DNA from 2 places in the Variovorax sp. LjRoot84 genome. Region 1 is predicted to be linked to the other one. Evidence: riboswitches for the same ligand, from Rfam matches in the RefSeq annotation. Region 1 holds a riboswitch; the other holds the start of a gene.
The links. A riboswitch is a leader RNA that binds a small molecule or an ion and turns the genes downstream of it on or off. The one in region 1 is predicted to bind glycine.

Region 1 (6,242 bases):
TGCCCTTCGCCCTTGGCTTCATGGAAGGCCTTGATCGCCAGCAGGCCGGCGTACTCGCCCTGCGAGCCGGCATTGGGCTGCAGGCTGATGCCCGCATAGCCGGTGGCCTCGCAGAGCCAGGCGCGCAGCTGGGCGTCGAGCTGCGCATAGCCCTGCAATTGCTCGGCCGGCGCGAAGGGATGGATGTTGGCGAACTCGGGCCAGGTGATCGGGATCATCTCGCTGGTCGCATTGAGCTTCATGGTGCAGCTGCCGAGCGGGATCATGCTGCGGTCGAGCGCCAGGTCCTTGTCGGAGAGGCTGCGGATGTAGCGCAGCATCGCGGTCTCGCTCTTGTGGGTGTTGAACACCGGGTGCGTGAGGAAGGCGCTGGTGCGTCGCAGGTCCTCGGGGATGCGCGGCGCGATGCTGCCGGCCAGCTCGTCGAAGCGCGGCATCGGCGTGCCGGCAGGCACGAACAGGGCCCACAGCGTCTCGATGTCGGCGCGGGTGGTGGTCTCGTCGAGCGAAATGCCCAGGTGGTTCTGCAGGCGCTGGCGCAAATTGATGCTTGCCGCCTGCGCGCGCTCCTGGATTTTCGGCGTGTCCTCGCCGGTCTTGACGGTGAGCGAGTCGAAGGAGGTCTCATTGGCCAGCTCGCGGCCCATCTGTTCGAGGCCCTGCGCCAGCACCGCGGTGAGCGCAGCCACGCGCTGCGCGATGCGCGTCAGGCCTTCGGGCCCGTGGTAGACCGCGTACATGCTCGCGACCACCGCCGGCAGCACCTGCGCCGTGCAGATGTTGGAAGTGGCCTTCTCGCGCCGGATGTGCTGCTCGCGCGTCTGCAGCGCGAGCCGGTAGGCCGGCTGGCCTTGGGTGTCCACGCTCACGCCCACCAGGCGGCCGGGCAGCGAGCGCTTGAACTCGTCGCGGCAGGCCAGATAGGCCGCGTGCGGGCCGCCGTTGCACATCGGCATGCCGAAGCGCTGCGTGGTGCCGCAGACGATGTCGGCATCCCATTCGCCGGGCGGCGCCAGCAGCGTGAGCGCCAGCAGGTCGGCCGCCACGCAGAAGGCGGCGTCGCACGCATGGGCGTGGCCGGCGAGCGGGCGCAGGTCGTGCACGTGGCCGGTGGTCGAGGGGTACTGTGCGAGTGCGCCGAAGAAATCGCCGCTGGCCATCAGGTGCGGCAGGGTCTCCGACACGGTGCTGACCTTGACCTCGATGCCGAGCGGCGCCGCGCGCGTTCTGATGACCTCGATGGTCTGCGGATGGCAGTCGCCCGAGACCAGGAACACGTTGCTCTTGCTCTTGACGCTGCGCTTGGCGAGCGTCATCGCCTCGGCCGCTGCCGTGGCCTCGTCGAGCATCGAGGCATTGGCGATGGCCATGCCGGTGAGGTCGCACACCATGGTCTGGAAGTTGACCAGTGCCTCCATGCGGCCCTGCGAAATCTCGGCCTGGTAGGGCGTGTAGGCGGTGTACCAGGCCGGGTTTTCGAGCACGTTGCGCAGGATCACGCCGGGCGTGTGGGTGCCGTAGTAGCCCTGGCCGATGAAGTTCTTCGCCACCTTGTTCTTCGCCGCAATGGCCTTCAGCTCGGCCAGCGCGTCGGCCTCCGTCACCGAGGCGGGCAGGCGCATCGGCTTCGTGCGGCGGATGGCCGGCGGCACGATGCCGTCGATCAGCTCGGCGCGGGTGGTCGAGCCGACGGCGGCGAGCATGCGCGCTTCGTCATCGGCCTCGATGCCGATATGGCGGGCGATGAATTCCTCGGCGTTCTCGAGTTCGCTGAGGGAGGGCAGGGAAGACTTCGGCATTGGCGTGTTCGGTTCAGTTTTCGTCGGCGAACTTTTGATAGGTGGTGGCGTCGAGCAGTGCATCGAGCTGCGAGGCGTCGCTGATCTTCATCTTGAAGAACCAGCCGCCCGCTTCGGGCGCGCTGTTGGCCAGCGAAGGGTCGGCGCGCAGCGCCTCGTTGACTTCGGTGATCTCGCCCGTGATGGGCATGAACACGTCGGCCGCCGCCTTGACCGACTCGACCACGCCGGCGACATCGCCCTGGCTGTAGCTCTTGCCGACTTCCGGCAGGTCGACGAAGACCACGTCGCCCAGCGCATCCTGCGCATGAACGGTGATGCCGACGGTGGCGACGCCGTCGCCGACCGCCTGGACCCACTCGTGGTCCCTGGTGTACTTGATGCTCATGAAAGGCTCCTTGAAGAAAAGAATTCAACCGCGGTAGTAGTGCTGCGGCACGAAGGGCATGGTGCTCACCTCCATCGGCACCGGCTTGCCGCGCACGATGGCCTGGATGCGGGTGCCGGGCTCGGCATAGGCGAGCGCGACGTACGCCATCGCGACTGGCCGGTCGACCGTGGGGCCGAGCAGGCCGCTGGTCACCTGGCCGATGGGCGCGCCCTCGAAGGATTCGAGCAGCGTGCCATCGCGCACCGGCACGCGCTCCAGCGCCACCAGGCCGACGCGCTTGCGCTTGAGCGTGTGGTGGTCCAGGTGGCCTGCGACGCCATTGGCCGCCGTGAGTTGCGCCAGCACCTTGGCCGCGCCCGGAAAGCCGCCTTCGCGCGCACCGCCGGTGCGCCGCACCTTCTGGATCGCCCAATTGAGCGAGGCTTCGACCGGCGTGGTGGTCTCGTCGATGTCGTTGCCGTAGAGGCACAGGCCCGCTTCGAGCCGCAGCGAATTGCGCGCACCCAGGCCGACGGGCTTGACCTCGGGCTGGGCGAGCAGCAGCCGCGCGAGCGCTTCGGCATCCTTGGCGGCCACCGAGATCTCGAAACCGTCCTCGCCCGTGTAGCCGCTGCGCGTGGCAAAGGCCGCGATGCCGCCGATCTGCACCGCGCCGCCGGTCATGAAGACGAAGCGCTCGATGCCGGGCGCGAGCCGGGCCAGCGCGGTCACGGCCTGCGGGCCCTGCAGCGCCAGCAGGGCGTGGTCGGGCATCGGCAGCACCTGGCAGCGCGCGCCGATCCTGGCCTGGATGTGCGCGATGTCGGCCACCTTGCAGGCGCCATTGACGATCACGAACAGCGAGTCGTGGCCTTCGTTGAAGAACATCAGGTCGTCGAGGATGCCGCCTTCGTCGTTCAAGAGCAGGCCGTAGCGCTGCTTGCCCGGCGCCAGGCCGATCACGTCGACCGGCATCAGGCTCTCGAACGCGGCGGCGGCATCGGGTCCAGCCAGGCGCAGCTGGCCCATGTGGGAGATGTCGAACAGGCCGGCGGCCTCGCGCGTGTGCTTGTGCTCGGCCATCAGGCCGGCGGGGTACTGCACCGGCATCACATAGCCCGCGAAGGGCACCATGCGGGCGCCGAGCTCCAGGTGCAGGTCGTAGAGCGGGGTCTTTTGCAGATCGTCGGATGCGGAGGCCAAGGCACTCTCCAAAGGGGCAGTCCAGATCCATGACATTCTTGCCATGGGCCACCCCTGCTGTCCGCTTTACCTGAGAGATTCGCCCCACGATCGGGGTTTGCTCCTTCGGTGGACGGCACTGCGAACAAAAAACGCGATGCGCCGCCTCTCTCCAGCAAGGAAACGCCCGGAAAATGGGGCGCTTCGTCAGTCCTTTTGCCTGAGCGTTCGGGCCCGTTTTTCGAGGGGACCTGCGCCTTCGGCGGCCCCGCGCTGCGAGGCTCTCTCCTGACCTGCCCGAGTGTAAGGGATGAGCCCGGTCCTGGCCGCTCAGGAGCGCTCCAGGCGCAGCCGCCTGAGCAGAAACTTCTCCCACAGCTTGTCGGCGACGAGCTGCAGGGAGCTGCGAATGTGCGCTCTGGCATTGCGCGCGTCGTAGGGCGAGCGGATGTCGGCGCCCAGCTGCCGGGCGCGCACGCTGAGCATGCTCTCCGAGAGAACGCAGCGCGCCTTCATGCGCAGGTCGTCGAAGTTCTCCGGCGAGAGCGCTCTGGCCTTGTGCCATTCGTGGGACCACTTGAATCTGCGCTGCCTGGACGGATCGCTCTCGTCCTTGATCAGCCAGGCTGACACGAATTCGACATAGGCCTCGTCGACGCTGTCGCGAAACAGACGGTGCTCGGGTTCGAAGCGGTCGTAGACCAGCGAATCCAGGAATTCGTTGCCCGGCGAAAGCGCACCGAGCTGGCGGCGCAGGTTGCCGTTCATCGCGAAGCAGTAGGTCGAAACCCATTCGAGCAGGGGACCGAGCGGCGTCATCGTCGAGCGCGGAAAATCGTTGATCTCGCCGAAGAGCCACGGGCCCGGGTGCAGCCCCAGCCTCTTGATTTCACCGCCGAAGCCGGCCACCCTGCGTTCGCTCCATCCGTGGTTTCGCGCGACGGTGTCGTTCGAAAAGATCCACACGTCGGGCTCGCCGCTGCGGGCAAGAATGGCTGCGACTCCTTGGTCCCACCCAGTGAATTCGCGGTTGGAGTTGTCGCCTGCGATGACGAAGCCCTCCTCGAATTCCGCATTGCGCAATGCTTCGCCTCCGGTGGACCTGGCGTTGTCGACGATCGCGAGAACGACACGATCGCTCTCGCCGGCCAACTGCCTTCGCAGCTTGGTCAGCACCTGGACCGAATGATCACGATGCTGACTCCCGTACTCCAGATGAACAAAACCGTAGTTCGTCATGCCTGTTGACAGAAAAAAGAAGGGAGGGTTGGGGCGCCGGATGGGCGCGACGCGACGAGTATCCCTCCTCGTCTTGTCAGCGGAGACGCCGAGTTTGCCCGGATGCGGCCATGGCGGCCGTCGGGGCCGGTTTCAATGCACGAGCTGGGGCGGCAGCAGCTTGTCGATGCGTTCGCGGATCGACGTGGCGCGCTCGGCACCCGCGAGCTTCTCGATCTCGCCGAGCATGGCGGATGCGGCGGCCAGCATCGACTCCCGGTCGCGCGCTTCGCGCAGCAGCTCGCGGAACTGCCCGGCCAGGATCGGATCGCGCCTGACGAACATGCGCTCGCACAGGTCGAACAGGAACATCCGCGTGGTGGCGAGCGAACGCTTGCCGTCGAAGACATCCGCCGCGACCGGCGGCTCGGGGCTCGCGTCGGACGCCGGAGCTGCCTGCACCGGCGGCGCCACGGCGGGCGTAGCGGGTTGCGAACGATGCAGATAGCCCTCCTGCACCAGGTGCAGCGCCACGCGGCCGGCCTCGTCGCGGCTGCCGAAGAGCTGGCCGAAGTCGGTGACCGAGCGCTGGCCGTCGGCCATCAGCAGCAGGGCGCGCTCGCGCTGGCCCAGCGTGCGGCGGCCCGGCTGGAGTTCTTGGCGCGCTTTCTCGGTCTTGATGAGGAACATGGGATGCTCGGGCGTTCGGGGTCGAGCGCCGCAGCATCGGGGATCCGCATGACATCCTCGTGAATGACCGGGCCGCTGCCGCTATTTGAAGCCCCACAAACGCGGCAGCCAGGTGCTGAGCGCCGGAACGAAGGTCAGCACCAGCAGCACGGCCGCGTGCGCCCACAGGAAGGGCACGAGCTCGCGCACCAGCTGCGACATCGGCACCTTCGAGACGTTGCAGGTCACGAACAGCAGGCCGCCTACCGGCGGCGTGATCATGCCGAGCGTGAGGTTGTAGATCACGATCATCGCGAAGTGGACCGGGTCGATGCCGAGCTTGATGGCCACCGGCGCGAGGATGGGTGCCAGCACCATCACGCCGGGCAAGGGCTCGATGAAGATGCCGAAGAGCAGCAGGAAGACGTTCACGATGATCAGGAACATCCACGGCGAGAGCTGCATGCTGACCAGCCATTCGGCCAGGGACTGGGGAACGCCTTCGATGGTCAGGATCCAGGCGAAGGAGGCCGACAGCCCGATGATGATCAGCACCGAGGCCGACAGCAGCGCCGAGCGCGCGAGGATGTCCGGCAGCGCCTTCCATTCGAGCGTGCGGTAGACGAACTTGCCGCACACCAGCGCATAGAACACCGCCACCACCGAGGCCTCGGTGGGCGTGAACCAGCCGGCGCGCATGCCGCCGAGGATCACCACCGGCAGCAGGATGGCGGGGATGGCTTTCCAGGTGGTCAGCAGCACTTCGCGCCAGGGCGGCATGCCGCCGTCGCCGCGGTAGTTGCGCTGCTTGGAAACGTAGAAGTTCACCACGCACATCGCGACCGCGATCAGCAGGCCGGGAACGAGGCCGGCCACGAACAGGCTGCCGACCGACACGCTGTCGTCCTGCAGCGCGTAGATGATCATGATGATCGAGGGCGGAATGATCGGGCCGACGATCGCGGTCGAGGCCGTCAGCGCCGCCGCGTAGGAGCGGTGGTAGC
Region 2 (6,242 bases), 1.7 Mb from region 1:
ATCGTGCGCCATGCGCTCGGCGACGTGCCGCTGGTCGGCTTCTTCGCCGCCGGCGAGATCGCACGCCATCACCTCTACGGCTACACCGGCGTGCTGACCGTGTTCACCGCGGACGACTGAAAACTCACTGCCCTGCGTGCGCGAAAGCGCGAGAGTCCGGCGGGGAACACCGCGGAACCGGCTTTGCCGGGCCGCCGGTGTTGCCCCCGGAGAGGGGGTTGGCGGACCATACGAAGTGGGGGAGCCTGGGGGTGAGTTCAATCCCGCAGGAAGCGTTCGGTCAGAAGCACCCAGTATGCGGAGCCGATGGCGACGTTGTCGTCGTTGAAGTCGTAGCCGGGGTTGTGCACCATGCAGGCGCCGTGGCTGTCGCCCTCGCCATTGCCGATCAGCAGATAACTGCCGGGCACGCGCTCGAGCATGAAGGCGAAGTCCTCGCTGCCGGGCAGCGCCGGCGCCTGCAGCGTGACGCGCTCCGGGCCGAGCAGTTCGAGCGCCACTTCGCGCGCGAAGGCGGTTTCCTCGGGGGTGTTGACCAGCACCGCATAGCCGGGCCGCCAGTCGATCTGCGCCTTGACGCCGAAGCTCTCTGCCTGTGCCGCGACGAGCGCCTTGATGCGCTCTTCGAGCCTGCCGCGCACCTCGCGGTCGAGCGCGCGCACGCTGATCTCCAGCACGGCGCTCTGCGGGATCACGTTGTTGGCCTTTCCGGCATGGATGGCGCCCACCGTGACCACGGCCATCTGCAGCGGGTCGATGTTGCGCGACACCACGGTCTGCAGCGCCATCACGATGCTGGCCGCGGCGACGATAGGGTCGGCGGTGCGGTGCGGCATCGCGCCATGGCCGCCGATGCCGGCGAGCGTGACGGTGGCGTAGTCCGACGAGGCCATCGCCGGGCCTTCGCGCAGCGCCAGCCGGCCTTGCGGCAGGCCCGGCATGTTGTGCATCGCGAAGATCGCGTCGCACGGGTACTTGTCGAACAGGCCGTCCTCCATCATCCGCAGCGCGCCGCCGCCGCCTTCCTCGGCCGGCTGGAAGATCAGGTTCAGCGTGCCGTCGAAGCGGCCGCGTTCGGCGAGATGGTGTGCGGCGGCCAGCAGCATGGCCGTGTGACCGTCGTGGCCGCAGGCATGCATCACGCCGGCGTGGCTGCTCGCGTAGGCGAGGCCGGTGGCTTCGTCGATCGGCAGCGCATCCATGTCGGCGCGAAGGCCGAGCCGGCGCTTGCCCTTGCCGCGCACCAGCCGGCCCACCACGCCGGTGCCGCCGAGGCCGCGCTCGACCGCGTAGCCCCAGCTCTCCAGCTTCGCGGCGACCAGCGCCGAGGTGCGGTGCTCGTCGAAGGCCAGTTCGGGATGGTGGTGGATGTCGCGCCTGAGGCCGATGAATTCGCCGGCCTGCGCGTGCAATTGTTCGAGGAGTGTGCTCATGAGGCCAGCTTACTGCGGCTGCAGGTTGATCGACTTGGCGATGCTGCGGTAGCGGGCCGTTTCGGCCTCGAAGAACTTCGCCGATTCGGCCAGCGACATCGGCGCCGAAGCCACCTGCGTCTGGGCCGCGAGCTGGGCGCGCACGGTCGGGTCCTTCAGGGTCGCGCCGATCGCCTTGTGCAGGCGCTGCACCACTTCTTCCGGCGTGTTCTTCGGCACCATGAAGCCGCTCCAGATCTTGTAGGAGAAGTTCTTCAGCTCCTTGCCTTCGCTCACGGCCGGCACGTTCTTGAGCAGCTCGGAGCGCTGCGCGCCAAGCTGGCCGATCACCTTGAGCCGGCCCTGCTCGGCCAGCGCGCCCATGGCCGCGCTGTAGACCAGCACCGCGAAGTCCACCTGGCCGCCGCCGATGTCCTGCAGGAGCGGTGCGTTGCCCTTGTACGGCGCATGCATGAGCTTGATGCCGGCCTGCTGCTGCACGCTCTCGAGGATCAGGTGATAGAGCGATCCGACGCCCACGCTGCCGTAGCTCAGCGGCGCGTCGCCGGACTTGCGCGCCAGCGCGATCAGCTCGTCGACGGTGTTGGCCGGCAGGTCCTTGCGCGCGACGAAGACCATCACGGCGTCGGTCACCGGATGCACGAGGCGGAAGTCCTCGGCCTTGAGCTTGACGGCCGCATTGGCCAGCGGCGAGAGGATCACCTCGTTCGGCGAGCCCTGGAAGATGTAGTAGCCGTCGGCGGGCGCCGCCAGCACCTTCTGCGCAGCCATCGCGCCGCTGACGCCACCGAGGTTCTCCACCACGACCTGCTGGCCCAGTTCCTTGCCCAGCGGCACGGTGAAGATGCGCGCGGCGGCGTCGGAGGGCCCTCCGGCCGGGTAGGGAACCATCAGGCTGACGGGCTTCGTTGGATAGGTCTGCGCGAAGGCCGTGCTTGCGGCGAGCATGAGGCCGGCAAGAAGTAGGGTGCGCGAAGGTCGGGACAACGGTTTCATCGGGGCTCCGGTGGATGCGAGCGAATCGTAGGAGTCGTCAATCCGAACGTCCAATGCATTGTTGTCTGCATTAGCATGACTTCGATGCACTACTTTGCCGGGCACCCACGATGACGCTGGTTCAACTAAGGCATCTGATCTCGCTCGCAAAGAGCGGCTCCTTCAGCAAGGCCGCACAGGCCCAGCACCTGACCCAGCCGGCGTTGAGCCGCAGCATCCGCGCGCTCGAGGACGAACTGGGTATGCCGCTGTTCGACCGGGTCGGACGCCGCAACGAACTCACCGCTTTCGGGCGCGAAGTGCTGAACCGCGCGCGCCAGCTGGTGTTCGAGGCCGACGAGTTGCGCGACAGCGGCCGGCTAATGCGCGAGGGGCAGGGCGGCGTGATCCGCATCGGCATGGGCTCGGGTCCCGGCGCGATGCTGATGACGCCTTTTCTGATGCGCATGGCGACCCGCCATCCGAAGATGCGCGTGGTCGTGTCGCGCGGCGGCACCGATTTGCTGGCGCAGGCGCTGCGCGCGCGCACGCTCGATGCGCTGGTGGTCGATGCGCGTTCGCTGAAGCCCGCGGCCGACCTGGAGCTGAGCGCGCTGCACGAAATGCGCGGCGTCTTCATGTGCCGCCGCGGCCATCCGCTCGCGCGGCTTCGCAGCGCGGTGAGCTTCGAGGCGGTCCAGCGCTATCCCGTAGCCTCCACGCCGCTGAGCGACGAGGTGGCGCGCACCTTGGTCGAAGCCTATGGACCCGAGGCGCACCCGGCACTCTGCGTGACGCTGCAGTGCGAGGAAGTCCCGAGCCTGGTGGAGGTGGTGCGCCGGAGCGACGCCGTGCTGCTGGCCATTCGCGCGGCGGCGCCAGACCTGGTCGAGCTGAAGATGAAACCCGAGCTGAATGGCGTCGCGCGTTTCGGCCTCGTGACCTTGCGCCGGCGCACCGAGGCGCCGGCGCTGCCGATCCTGCGCGAGCTGATGCAGGAGTTGCTGCGCGACTGAGACTGAGACCTAGGAGGTGGCGAAAGCGAAGTCGACCTCGGGCTTGAGGCCGCTCACGATGCGCGCGATCGATTTGCCCGAGCCGCAGGCGTGGGTCCAGCCCAGCGTGCCGTGGCCGGTGTTGAGGAACAGGTTCGGCAGCTTCGTTTTGCCGATCAGCGGCACGTTGCTGGGCGTCGCCGGCCGCAGTCCGGTCCAGAACTGGGCTTGCGTGCTGTCGCCGGCGCCAGGGAACAGCTCTTCGACGCGCCGCACGATGGCCTCGCAGCGCACGCGGTTCAGGTCGCGGTCGTAGCCGTTGAGTTCGGCCGTGCCGGCGATGCGCAGGCGGTCGCCGGTGGCCGAGGTGTAGCGCGAGAACACCAGCTTGTACTCGTCGTCGGTCAAAGAGACCTGGTGCGCCTTCGAGGCATCCTTCACCGGCAGCGTGACCGAGTAGCCCTTGGCCGGGTAGATCGGCAGCCGGATGCCCAGCGGCGTCGCGTAGAGCGGGCTCAGCGAGCCCATCGCCAGCACGAAGGCGTCGCCGCGGATGCGCTGGAAGCGGCCTTCGTTGTCTGTCGCTTCCACGTGGTCGATGCTGCCGCCTGCTTCGCGCAGCGCGGTCACGGTGTGGCTCATGAGGAAGTTCACGCCGGCCGCAGAGGCCAGTGCGACCAGTTCGCGCGCGAAGCGGTTGGCATCGCCAGATTCGTCTTCGGCCGTGTAGGTGGCGCCGGCCAACCGGGGCCGGATGTGGGCTAGCGCGGGCTCGATCTTCACCGCCTCGTCGGCCGAGATCACCTGGCGCTCGCAGCCCAGTGCGCGCATCTGCTCGGCCGGCTTCAGCGCGCCGTCGAATTCCTTCTGTGTCGTATAGAAGTGCAGGATGCCCTGGGTGCGCTGGTCGTAGCTGAGACCGGTGTCGCGGCGCAGCTGCTGCAGCGTGTCGCGGCTGTAGGTGCCCAGGCGCACGATCTGCTCGATGTTGTGGCGCGTGCGCGCCGGCGTGCATTCGCGCAGGAACTGCAGGCCCCAGAGCCACTGGCGCATGTCGGCGCGGATGCGAAAGAGGAGCGGTGCATCTTCCTTGCCGAGCCATTGCAGCACCTTGAGCGGCGCGCTCGGGTTGGCCCAGGGTTCGGCATGGCTGACCGAGATCTGGCCGCCGTTGGCGAAGCTGGTTTCGGCAGCCGGTGTGGCCTGCCGGTCGATCACGGTCACTTCGTGGCCGAGTTGCTGGAGGTAGTAAGCCGAGGTCACGCCGAGCAGGCCGGCGCCGAGAACGATCACGCGCATTTCGAGAACCTTTGAGGTTGCAGCGCTTGAACGCAACGGAAACGGAAGCTCGAAAAAGAAAGCAACCGGACCATGCGTCCAAGTTGCCGCTCCCCCTGTCCTCGGTACCTGAGAGATTCACCCGCTGCGCCCGCAGCAGGTTTGCTCCTTCGGTGCATCACATGGCGTGATGGCTCTCCAGACGGCTTTGACAGTTGATGCAGTACAGGCTCATCTCGTGAGCCGACCTGAGCGTTTATGGGAGTTTGCGCCTTCGGTGGAGCCGCTTCCCGCGGCCCGCTCTCCTGCAGTGCAGCAATTGTAAGGCGGCGGGGACGCGCGCGGCTACGGATTTCTGAAGGCGAACTCGAGCTCGGGCCTGAGGCCGCTCACGATCCGGGCAATCGACTTGCCGGCGCCGCAGGCGTTGATCCAGCCGCGCGCGCCCGGCGCGACATTGAGGAACAGGTTGAACAGGCGGGTCTTGCCGATCATCGGCAGCCCGTCCCGGCTGACGGCATGCACGACCGTTTCGAGGGAGGCATGCGCCGTGTCGGCCGCGCCGGGCAGCAGCGTTTCGATGCGGCGCAGGATGGCGTCGACGCGGTCCGAATCGGGCTCGCTCTCTTCGTCGAAGCTGGCGCGTACCGTGGCGGAGACCCGCAGGCAGTCGCTGCCCGGCGTTTCGATGCGCCGGATGCCCAGCTTGCCCTGCCGGTCGCGCAGCGCGACGCGCGGTGCGCGAGTCGCGTCCTTGAGAGGGATCGTGACGATGTATTCGCGCAGGAAGCGAAAAGGCATGGCGATCTTCAGCTTTTCGGCGTGCATCGCGCTGGAGATGCCGAGCGCCAGCACATAGGCCTGGCCGCGCAGGACGACGGGCTGGCCATCGGCATCGAGCAGCTCGACATGGTCGATGCGGCCTGCGCGCTCCTCCAGGGAGATCACCGTGTGCTGGGTCAGGAAGCGCACGCCGGCCGCGCGGCACAGGAACACCATGCTGGCCGCGAACTGGGCCGGGTCGCGCGCCGCCGGATCGTCGAGCGAATAGGCTGCGCCGGCGAGCTCGCCGCGCAGGGCCTGCAGGGCCGGCTCGATGCGCAGCGCCTCTTCGGCGGAGACCAGGCGCTCCTCGCATCCCAGATCTTTCCAATGAGAGGCGCGCGCCAGCCGGGCGTTGAAGGCGTCGGCATCGGTGTAGATGCTCAGCAGGCCCGGGTTGCGCTGGCCCGGGGGCACGCCGACTTCGTCGCGCAACGAACGCACGATGTCGCGGCTGTAGGCGCCCAGGCGGACGAGGTGTTCGATCGGCTTGGATTTCGGCGCCTCGCCGATGGCGCGATCGAGCAGCTTCGCGAAGCGTCGCCGCAGGCGCACGTACAGCCCCACCCATTTCGCGCGGGCGGCACGGCGAGTGGCGGATTGCCGAAGAAGCTGGTCGGCCGCGGCCGTGACGACCGTGTCGACGCGCCCGCGCGCCTTGGCGGCCGGCGTGGCATGCCTGTCGACCACCGTCACTTCGTGGCCCAGCTGTTGAAGGTAATAGGCCGATGTCACGCCG

Region 2: another riboswitch for glycine. It lies ahead of ACSQ9I_RS03190 (D-amino acid dehydrogenase); the one in region 1 lies ahead of gcvT (glycine cleavage system aminomethyltransferase GcvT).

What each region holds. Positions count from the first base shown of each region.
Region 1 is NZ_CAXUTE020000001.1:2,259,146-2,265,387, forward strand. It holds gene gcvP (aminomethyl-transferring glycine dehydrogenase) at 1-1,799, opposite strand, end outside; gene gcvH (glycine cleavage system protein GcvH) at 1,813-2,187, opposite strand; gene gcvT (glycine cleavage system aminomethyltransferase GcvT) at 2,212-3,408, opposite strand; glycine riboswitch at 3,420-3,537, opposite strand; glycine riboswitch at 3,558-3,644, opposite strand; gene ACSQ9I_RS11665 (hypothetical protein) at 3,682-4,590, opposite strand; gene ACSQ9I_RS11670 (hypothetical protein) at 4,723-5,259, opposite strand; gene ACSQ9I_RS11675 (TRAP transporter large permease) at 5,341-6,242, opposite strand, start outside.
Region 2 is NZ_CAXUTE020000001.1:608,982-615,223, forward strand. It holds gene ACSQ9I_RS03170 (FIST signal transduction protein) at 1-120, shown strand, start outside; gene ACSQ9I_RS03175 (M20 aminoacylase family protein) at 258-1,433, opposite strand; gene ACSQ9I_RS03180 (tripartite tricarboxylate transporter substrate binding protein) at 1,443-2,429, opposite strand; gene ACSQ9I_RS03185 (LysR family transcriptional regulator) at 2,540-3,424, shown strand; gene ACSQ9I_RS03190 (D-amino acid dehydrogenase) at 3,434-4,702, opposite strand; glycine riboswitch at 4,788-4,893, opposite strand; glycine riboswitch at 4,909-4,999, opposite strand; gene ACSQ9I_RS03195 (FAD-dependent oxidoreductase) at 5,027-6,242, opposite strand, start outside.